2 regions of the Yersinia enterocolitica subsp. enterocolitica genome follow, and region 2 is predicted to be linked to the other one. Evidence: predicted binding sites of a transcription regulator. Region 2 holds the regulator's gene; the other holds the start of a gene.

Region 1 (4,688 bases), 1.5 Mb from region 2:
GTCGGCGAACCAGCGACTGAACTGGGCTTGAGCCGTATTGCTGATCCTAACTTCCCTGAGGTCATCCTTAACTATCCGAACCAATTTCCTGATGGCCGTCCGGCAAAAAGCACATCAATTGGCCTGAAAAATAGCAAAGGAGAGTTTATCGGGGCTCTCTGTCTGAATATGGACATCTCCCTGTTTTCTGCCGTTAGTGCCAGCTTGTCACAGCTGACACAAACTATGCCCACCGAAATTCAAGAGTCTTTGGCATCACCTCGCCTTGAGATGTTACGGACTCAGTTGGAACAATTTGCAGCGGCGCACAATACCACGCCACGCGCACTGAATCCGGCACAGCGGCGTGAAATTGTCCGTCAATTGGCACAGGCCGGTTTGATGGATTTGAAAAATGCCCAGACCGTGGTTGCTAATAATCTGGGTGTCGCCCGCTCGACTGTCTATACCTATCTCCCTACTGAAGGAAACTGAAGATGGCCCCATTAGCAATCTGTTACGACGATATTGTTCAAGCACATCAGCGGATTACTGGGGTTGCGCTCAAGACTCCGGTTTTGACCTCATCCACTGCCAATGAGCAGACCGGCGCGCAGCTGTTTTTTAAATGCGAAAATTTCCAGCATATGGGGGCATTCAAATTTCGAGGGGCCTATAACGCGCTGGTGAAATTATCGCCGCAACAGCAAGCAAAAGGGGTTATTGCTTTCTCGTCGGGTAATCATGCACAAGCTATTGCTTTGTCGGCTCGTAAATTAGGGATTCGCGCTGTTATTGTCATGCCTAAAGATTCTCCAGCGGTCAAAATTGCGGCGACCCGTGGCTATGGCGGCGAAGTGGTGCTGTATGACCGCTACCTTGAAGATCGCGAAGCTATTAGCAATAAACTGGCACAGAAACAGGGGCTAACCTTAATCCCGCCATACGATTATCCGGATGTGATGGCCGGCCAGGGGACAGCGGCGAAAGAATTATTTGAAGAAGTGGGTGAGTTGGATGTGCTGCTGGTACCACTTGGGGGCGGGGGGCTGTTGTCTGGTTGTGCCACAGTCGCCAAAGCGCTTTACCCCAATTGTCAGGTGATTGGGGTGGAACCTGCCGCGGGTAATGATGGGCAACAGAGTTTCCGCAGTGGAAAAATTGTTAAGATTGAAACGCCAGTGACCATTGCGGACGGTGCACAAACAGCGGCTTTGGGTCACTACACTTTCCCGGTCATTCAGGAGCGAGTTGATAATATTCTGACTGCGACTGATGATCAGCTAATTTCTGCGATGAAATTTTTCACCAGTCGAATGAAGATTGTGGTTGAGCCCACCGGCTGTTTAGGGGCTGCGGTGGCTTTTGGTGACCAGTTGGATCTGCGCGGTAAACGCGTTGGGGTCATTATTTCGGGCGGTAATGTCGATTTAGCGCGTTTGGCCCACTTTATTGATAAGCTTTGATGATGTCTCAGCCTATCTTGATAAATTCAACATCAGGCCTGCCGCCGGCGGGCCATTATAGCCATGCTGTCTGTGCCGGGGGGATGATCTATCTCTCCGGTCAATTGCCTGTCACGCCACAGGGGATGGCCTTATCAAATCAACCTTTCGATATTCAGGTTAAGCAGGTATTTACCAATATTGAGGGGATACTCGCGGATTGTCATTGTACTGTAAATAATCTGGTTCAGGTGCGCGTTTATTTGTGTGATATCGCACTATGGTCACATTTCAATGCGCTATATGCTGATTGGCTGGGGCCACATAAACCGGCTCGCTGCATAGTACCGGTGCCAGTTTTGCATCATGATCTGGCCTTGGAAATTGAAGTGGTTGCGCTCCTTCCTACCTAGTTTTTCGCCGTCATACCATTGGTGTGATGAGGATTTAGGATAATCTTGAATTTTTCCGATTTAACTGTATTCTTATACAGTGGTTTGGTCGGGGGAATAAACATGCGAAAAATTATTCATGTCGATATGGATTGCTTCTTCGCGGCAGTCGAAATGCGTGACGATCCCAGCTTGCGTGATATTCCTATTGCGATTGGCGGTAGCCGTGACCGACGCGGTGTTATTAGCACCGCCAATTATCCCGCCCGCCGTTATGGGGTTCGCAGTGCGATGCCCACCGCGATGGCATTGAAACTTTGCCCGCAACTGAAAGTGATCCCCGGCCGAATGGCGGCGTATAAAGAAGCTTCGCAGCATATTCGTGAGATTTTTGCGCGCTATACCCCATTAATTGAGCCACTTTCGCTGGATGAAGCCTATCTGGATGTCTCTGATTGTCAGGCATGCAGTGGTTCTGCCACATTAATAGCACAAGAAATCCGCCAAGCCATTGCGATGGAGCTTAATTTAACGGCTTCTGCCGGTATTGCCCCTATCAAGTTTTTAGCCAAGATCGCGTCTGATTTAAATAAACCCAATGGTCAGTATGTGATAACCCCGGATCAGGTATTGCCTTTCTTGCGCGACTTACCGCTAAGTAAAATCCCCGGGGTGGGTAAAGTGACCGCAAAACGTTTACAAGAGCTGGGGCTGATAACCTGTAGTGATGTACAAAACTATTCGCAGGCAGAATTATTAAAGCGTTTTGGTAAGTTTGGTCATGTGTTGTGGGAGCGCAGCCACGGCATTGATGAACGTGAAGTTTCTCCTGATCGTTTACGTAAATCAGTTGGAGTCGAGCAAACGCTAGCCGAAGATATTCATGATTGGGAAAGCTGTGAGTCATTGATTGAAAAGCTTTATATTGAGCTGGAGACTCGCCTTCGCAAAGTCAGGCCAGATCTGCACATTGCCCGGCAAGGGGTGAAACTCAAATTTCATGATTTTCAGCAAACGACACAAGAACATGTTTGGCCACAGCTGAATAAAGCCGATTTATTACAAGTGGCACGGACAGCATGGAATGAGCGGCGCGCAGGGCGTGGGGTTCGACTGGTCGGGTTGCATGTCACGTTGCTCGATCCACAACTTGAGCGGCAATTGTTGCTGAGTTGGGAATAGCGCTGAAAATAGTATGAAAAAAGGCGAACCATTAGGCCCGCCATTATTGGTATTGAAAGTTAGCTAGTTCAGCTTATGCGCGCTCAGGAATCGCTTTCAGCAACGCCGTCAGCAATTGCCAATATTGACCCACGCTTTCGATATGAACTTGTTCATCCGGTGAATGTGGCCCAGTCATGGTTGGCCCAATCGACACCATATCCATATCTGGATAAGGTTTCTTGAACAAACCACATTCCAGACCGGCATGAATCACCATGATATTAGGTGTTTTGTTAAACAGCTTTTGGTAGGTTTCCCGCACCAACGCCATCACCGGTGAGCTTGGATCTGGCTGCCAGCCAGGGTAGCCGCCTTTTGGTGCAGTTTTAGCGCCAGCCAACTGACCAATAGCTGTCAGCATACCGACGACGTAATCTTTACCGCTGTCGATCAGGGAACGAATCAGGCAAATGATTTCTGCTTCGTTTTCATTCATGGTAACCACACCCACATTCAGTGAGGTTTCAACCACGCCTTTCACCGCATCACTCATACGAATGACACCGTTTGGTGTGGCATTCAATAAAGCGATCAGGTGCTGCTGCGTCTCTTTGGTCAGCGCTTTGGCATCAATAGATGTTGGTTCAAGCAGTACAGTCAGATTTTTTTCAACTGCGGCCAGCTCATTTTTCAAGGTGGCCAGGTACTCTTGGCTCAGGCTTTTCAGCTGATCGACTTTGTCTGCAGCAATTGCCAGAGTCACAGAACCTTCACGTGGGATGGCATTACGCAGGGTGCCGCCATTCAAATCCAGTACCCGCAGGTCTAACTCTTTGGCATGATCGAACAGGAAACGAGCCAGCAGTTTATTGGCATTGCCGAGTCCTAAATGGATATCAGCCCCTGAGTGACCACCTTTCAAACCCTTAATTGTCAGTTTCAGCGTCTGATAACCCGCAGGGACTGCTTCGCGCTTCAGGGCCAGAGTGGTGATGAAATCAATACCACCAGCGCAACCCATATAGATTTCGCCTTCCTGCTCGGAGTCGGTATTAATTAAAATATCGGCTTGTAACCAGTTAGGTTGCAGACCAAATGCGCCATCCATGCCGGCTTCTTCGGTCATGGTCAGCAGCACTTCCAACGGGCCATGCTCGACGCTATCGTCAGACAGTACCGCCAGCGCAGAGGCCATACCAATGCCATTATCAGCCCCTAATGTAGTGCCACGGGCTTTAACCCATTCACCGTCGATATAAGGCTGAATAGGATCTTTGGTAAAGTCATGCACCGTATCATTATTCTTCTGCGGAACCATATCCAGATGGGCTTGCAGGGCCACGGGCTTGCGGTTCTCCATCCCCTTAGTAGCAGGCTTACGCAACAGGATATTACCGACCTTATCACGCTCGGCATGCAGACCTTTTTCTTTGGCCCACGTCATAATATGTCGAGCCAGCGCTTCTTCATGGTAAGACGGGTGAGGGATCGAGCAGATTTTTGCGAAAATATCCCACAACGGCTGAGGCGAAAGTTGAGACAGTTCAGACACTGTAAGTCTCCTGTAACAGCATTCTCATATCGGCAACCTCACAGTAGAGATGTCAGAGATGCTATTGGGTTGATGACTAAAGATTTTAAGGGTGGTGATACACCGCCATTAAGATGGCGAGATAGTTTGAGAATATCACTTTCATGGGTATTACGC
Region 2 (4,688 bases):
CGGGGAAGCAAAAACAGAGTTGGCGCGGATCAAATAATATTGATGGTGTTGAAAAACTTAGACCACCAGCACCCCAATAGCACCCCGTGAATTTGTAACTTACTGATATTTATTGTTAGTACGTCCCATCGAGCATCGGCGCGACGGAGAAACGTTGCAGGGGGTAATGTGGCTTATCGGCCTGAGTGCTGGAAAAAGTCTGAGCTTGGTACATTTACTGTAGTTTCATCGGTTATGGCTGCATCAATTACCCATTGATATTACTCATTGAGCAAACCAAACAATGGGAAGGAATTTGTGATTATACCATAGAACTTTACGATGGCGGCCTGAGTGATAGTTGTAGCTCAACATATGGCAATCCGCGGCTAGCTGCTGCAACTTGCTAAAGTTGTGACACTCCACGACATCCCATTTTTTTCATCTATCGGCGATTAGCTGTAAATATGATAAAATCGATACCATTCAAATGCTGCGGGATGTACATGATGAACCCTATCAATCAGGAAAAGCTGCTTGCTCAGGCTGAAAGCCTGTGCCAACAACGAAACGTCCGGCTGACACCGCAACGTCTTGAAGTCTTGCGTTTGATGGCGCAACAACCTGGTGCGATCAGTGCTTATGATCTGTTGGATTTACTGCGTGTTTCTGAACCACAAGCTAAACCGCCAACAGTCTATCGTGCATTGGATTTCTTGCTTGAGCAGGGGTTTATTCACCGTGTTGAATCAGCAAACAGCTATGTGTTGTGCCATCATTTTGAAGAGCCAACTCATACTTCGGCATTATTTATCTGCGATCGCTGCAAGATAGTGACTGAACGGACAACTGTTGGTATCGAAGAATCTCTGGCGCAACTGGCCAAACAATCGGGCTTTACCCTGCGCCATACTGTGGTTGAAGCTCATGGTTTATGTGCGGAATGTGGGGAAGTTGAAGCATGCGAAAGCCATGATCATTGTGATCACGACCATTCTATTGTGACAAAGAAGAAATAGTATCTCGTGGTAAAAGTAGACTGTCGTCAGATAGGCGGCAGGATAAATATGAGCTGAATTAGAACCGTAGAAAATATGGATGGGCTTTAAGTAAAACAAGACACCTCCTTGTGTCAACTCGATATAAATAGAATACCTATAGAATATTATTAATTATTAAAGTCACCACTCATTTGAATTTTAAAAAATATAAAAAAAGAATGGTTATTGAATAATATGATTATTCTATAAAACTAAAGGCCAGATATATTTATATCGATATCAGTTTAATTCCGTTTAACGCTGCTACCAGCGATATTTGCTGTGATCTTCCCAGGCCTTCACTTCTTTCTCGGCTTGCTCTTTCTGATAGCCGTATTTCTCCTGGATTTTCCCTACCAGCTGGTCACGCTTGCCTTCAATGACTGTCAGGTCATCATCGGTCAGCTTGCCCCATTTCTCTTTCACTTTACCTTTAAACTGCTTCCAGTTACCGTCGGCTTGATCTTTATTCATAATATCTCCGTTACCTTGGGATTAGTCAGTTTATTTAATTCAACACGGTAAATAATTTAAAATATAATAACTTGTTGCTTCGCTTACCGTATGAATAACTATAGCAGAGGATACTGATAATTAAAGTCAGATTAGTATTAATGACTGCAACTTGAGAAATAAACAGAAAGGAAAACCTCGTAATATTCAGTTAAAACAGCAAGTAATAACTTATTATCGGAATGTTCTCAAACTAGATTGAATTAAATATGAAAGGAGTAAAATTCTTTATATACCCTTCTTAATGAAGGGTATATAGATAAACGCGAAAATCAGATCCAGTCGCCATTACGGATGACACCAACGGCCAGACCTTCAATAGTGAAACTTTGTTCACGCAGATCGACTACAATCGGCTGAAACTCACTATTTTCTGGCAGAAGTTGTACGATATTACCTTGTTTTTTCAAGCGTTTTACCGTTACTTCATCATCAATACGCGCAACAACTACTTGCCCATTACGCACATCTTGAGTTTTATGTACTGCCAGTAAGTCGCCGTCCAGAATACCGATATCTCTCATCGACATTCCATTTACCCGCAACAGGAAATCCGCACTCGGCTTAAACATGGAGGGATCAACTTTATAGTGCCCCTCAATATGCTGCTGCGCTAACAGTGGCTCCCCTGCGGCAACCCGACCAATCAGTGGTAAACCATCTTCTTCTTCCATCAATAGACGGATACCGCGAGAAGCGCCGGAGACAATCTCGATAACGCCCTTACGGGCCAGTGCTTTTAAATGCTCTTCAGCGGCGTTAGGAGAGCGAAACCCCAGACGCTGCGCAATTTCGGCACGGGTCGGTGGCATACCTGTTTGCGCTAGGTGATCGCGCACAAGGTCATAAACCTCTTGCTGTCTGGTAGTAAGTGCTTTCATTCCGCCCCCTGTTTGTTTATACAGTCTTGCTGTGAGTATATACAGGTAAGCGGGTATTGGGAACCAAAGAGTGAATAAAAACAGGGATTAATCACTGTTTACATCCACAGCGATGTTTATCTCATTCTTAGCCGACATGTTGCCAGAGCACGGTTACCCATATAAATAGCGCCAACAAAATGGCCAGAAACACGGCAGCAGATCCCATATCTTTGGCCCGACCTGATAGTTCGTGGAGTTCGCTGCCGATGCGGTCCACCACCGCTTCAATAGCACTATTGATGACTTCAACAATGATGACTAACACCACACTCGCAACCAATAAAATGCGTGCTGTGGCATCTACATCCAGCCAGAAGGCCAGTATGATAGCGAGTATGGCAGCCACTGCTTCCTGACGAAACGCGGCTTCATTTTTCCAGGCTGCGGTTAAACCTTTCACAGAATAACCAGCGGCTTTATAGATTCGGGTTAATCCTGTTGACTGATTTGCCATTTTTATTGCCTTTATCTTAAGTTAATGATGATTTTTGCCGCTTTCTGTTGTCTCATCACCACAGATCTCAAAACCAGTTTCTGGTATCCTTGCGACGAATTGCTAACAAGAGGCTTCATGTAGTTATGTCAGGTTGGCGTAAAATATATTATAAGTTATTGAATTTACCACTTAAACTGTTGGTAAAGAGCAAGGTTATTCCGGCAGATCCTGTGACTGAGTTAGGGTTAGACCCGTCTCGTCCTATTCTGTACGTTTTGCCTTACAATTCTAAGGCTGATTTACTGACTTTGCGAGCGCAGTGTCAGGCACAGGATTTGCCCGACCCATTGATTCCATTGGAAATCGATGGCGTGCAACTTCCCAGCCATGTCTTTATCGATAACGGCCCAAGGGTGTTTCGCTACTACGCCCCGAAGCAGGAATCGGTAAAAATATTCCACGATTATCTCGATCTGCATCGCAACAACCCGGAGCTGGATATTCAAATGCTGCCGGTGTCGGTGATGTTTGGCCGCTCTCCAGGGCGCGAAGGCCACGGTACGCCACATCTGCGCGTACTGAACGGCGTGCAGAAATTCTTTGCAGTATTGTGGCTGGGTCGCGATAGCTTTGTGCGTTTCTCCACCACGGTTTCACTACGCCGGATGGCCAGTGAGCATGGTACAGATAAAACGATTGCCCATAAATTGGCACGCGTAGCGCGGATGCACTTCTCGCGTCAGCGTTTGGCTGCGGTTGGCCCGAGCCTACCGGCACGTCAAGACCTGTTCAAGAAGCTGTTAACCTCCAAGGCGATTGAAAAAGCGGTTGCCGATGAAGCTCGCACCAAGAAAATCTCCCATGAGAAAGCACAGCAAAACGCCATAACGCTGATGGAAGAAATTGCTGCCGACTTCTCTTATGAAGCGGTGCGTCTGTCGGATAGGGTTTTGAGCTGGACGTGGAACCGCTTGTATCAAGGGATTAACGTCCATAATGCAGAACGTGTACGGCAGTTGGCGCAAGATGGTCATGAAATCGTCTATGTACCTTGCCACCGCAGCCACATGGATTACCTGCTGCTCTCCTATGTCCTTTATCACCAGGGGCTGGTGCCGCCGCATATTGCTGCTGGTATTAACCTTAATTTCTGGCCTGCTGGCCCGATCTTCCGCCGCTTAGGTGCGTTCTTTATCCGCCGTACCTTTAAAGGCAACAAGCTCTATTCCACCGTGTTCCGTGAATACCTGGGTGAGTTATTCACCCGTGGCTACTCAGTGGAATACTTTGTTGAAGGTGGGCGCTCACGTACCGGTCGTCTGCTGGAGCCAAAAACCGGCACATTGTCGATGACCATACAGGCTATGCTGCGCGGCGGTTCACGCCCAATCACCTTGGTGCCGATTTACATCGGCTATGAGCATGTGATGGAAGTGGGTACTTACGCCAAAGAACTACGTGGTGCGACTAAAGAGAAAGAGAGCCTGTTGCAGATGTTGCGGGGTTTGCGCAAGCTGCGTAATCTCGGTCAAGGCTACGTCAACTTTGGTGAGCCGATACCGTTGACCACCTATCTGAATACCAATGTGCCGCAATGGCGGGATGCTATCGATCCTATTGAAGCGCAGCGCCCAAGCTGGCTGACGCCGGCGGTGAATGATTTGGCCGGTAAGATTATGGTCCGAATTAACAATGCAGCAGCAGCCAATGCCATGAACTTGTGTTCTACCGCATTGCTAGCTTCACGTCAGCGTTCACTCACTCGCGAGCAGTTACTTGAGCAACTTGATTGCTACT

The links. Region 2 encodes LexA, which represses DNA repair genes until DNA is damaged. Its sites were predicted from a motif close to TNCTGTATGTACATACAGNA; they were not measured.
Positions count from the first base shown of each region.
Region 1: a site for LexA is predicted at 1,900-1,919, ahead of dinB (DNA polymerase IV). Genes of this name have one in related genera too.

Region 1 covers NZ_LR590469.1:4,394,113-4,398,800, forward strand. Annotated here, with positions in the region: gene FGL26_RS20645 (helix-turn-helix transcriptional regulator) at 1-474, shown strand, start outside; gene FGL26_RS20650 (threo-3-hydroxy-L-aspartate ammonia-lyase) at 477-1,445, shown strand; gene FGL26_RS20655 (RidA family protein) at 1,445-1,837, shown strand; gene dinB (DNA polymerase IV) at 1,940-2,998, shown strand; gene pepD (beta-Ala-His dipeptidase) at 3,072-4,532, opposite strand.
Region 2 covers NZ_LR590469.1:2,915,855-2,920,542, forward strand. Annotated here, with positions in the region: gene FGL26_RS13960 (pyocin activator PrtN family protein) at 1-37, shown strand, start outside; gene zur (zinc uptake transcriptional repressor Zur) at 489-998, shown strand; gene FGL26_RS13970 (CsbD family protein) at 1,284-1,493, opposite strand; gene lexA (transcriptional repressor LexA) at 1,805-2,413, opposite strand; gene FGL26_RS13980 (diacylglycerol kinase) at 2,541-2,909, opposite strand; gene plsB (glycerol-3-phosphate 1-O-acyltransferase PlsB) at 3,035-4,688, shown strand, end outside.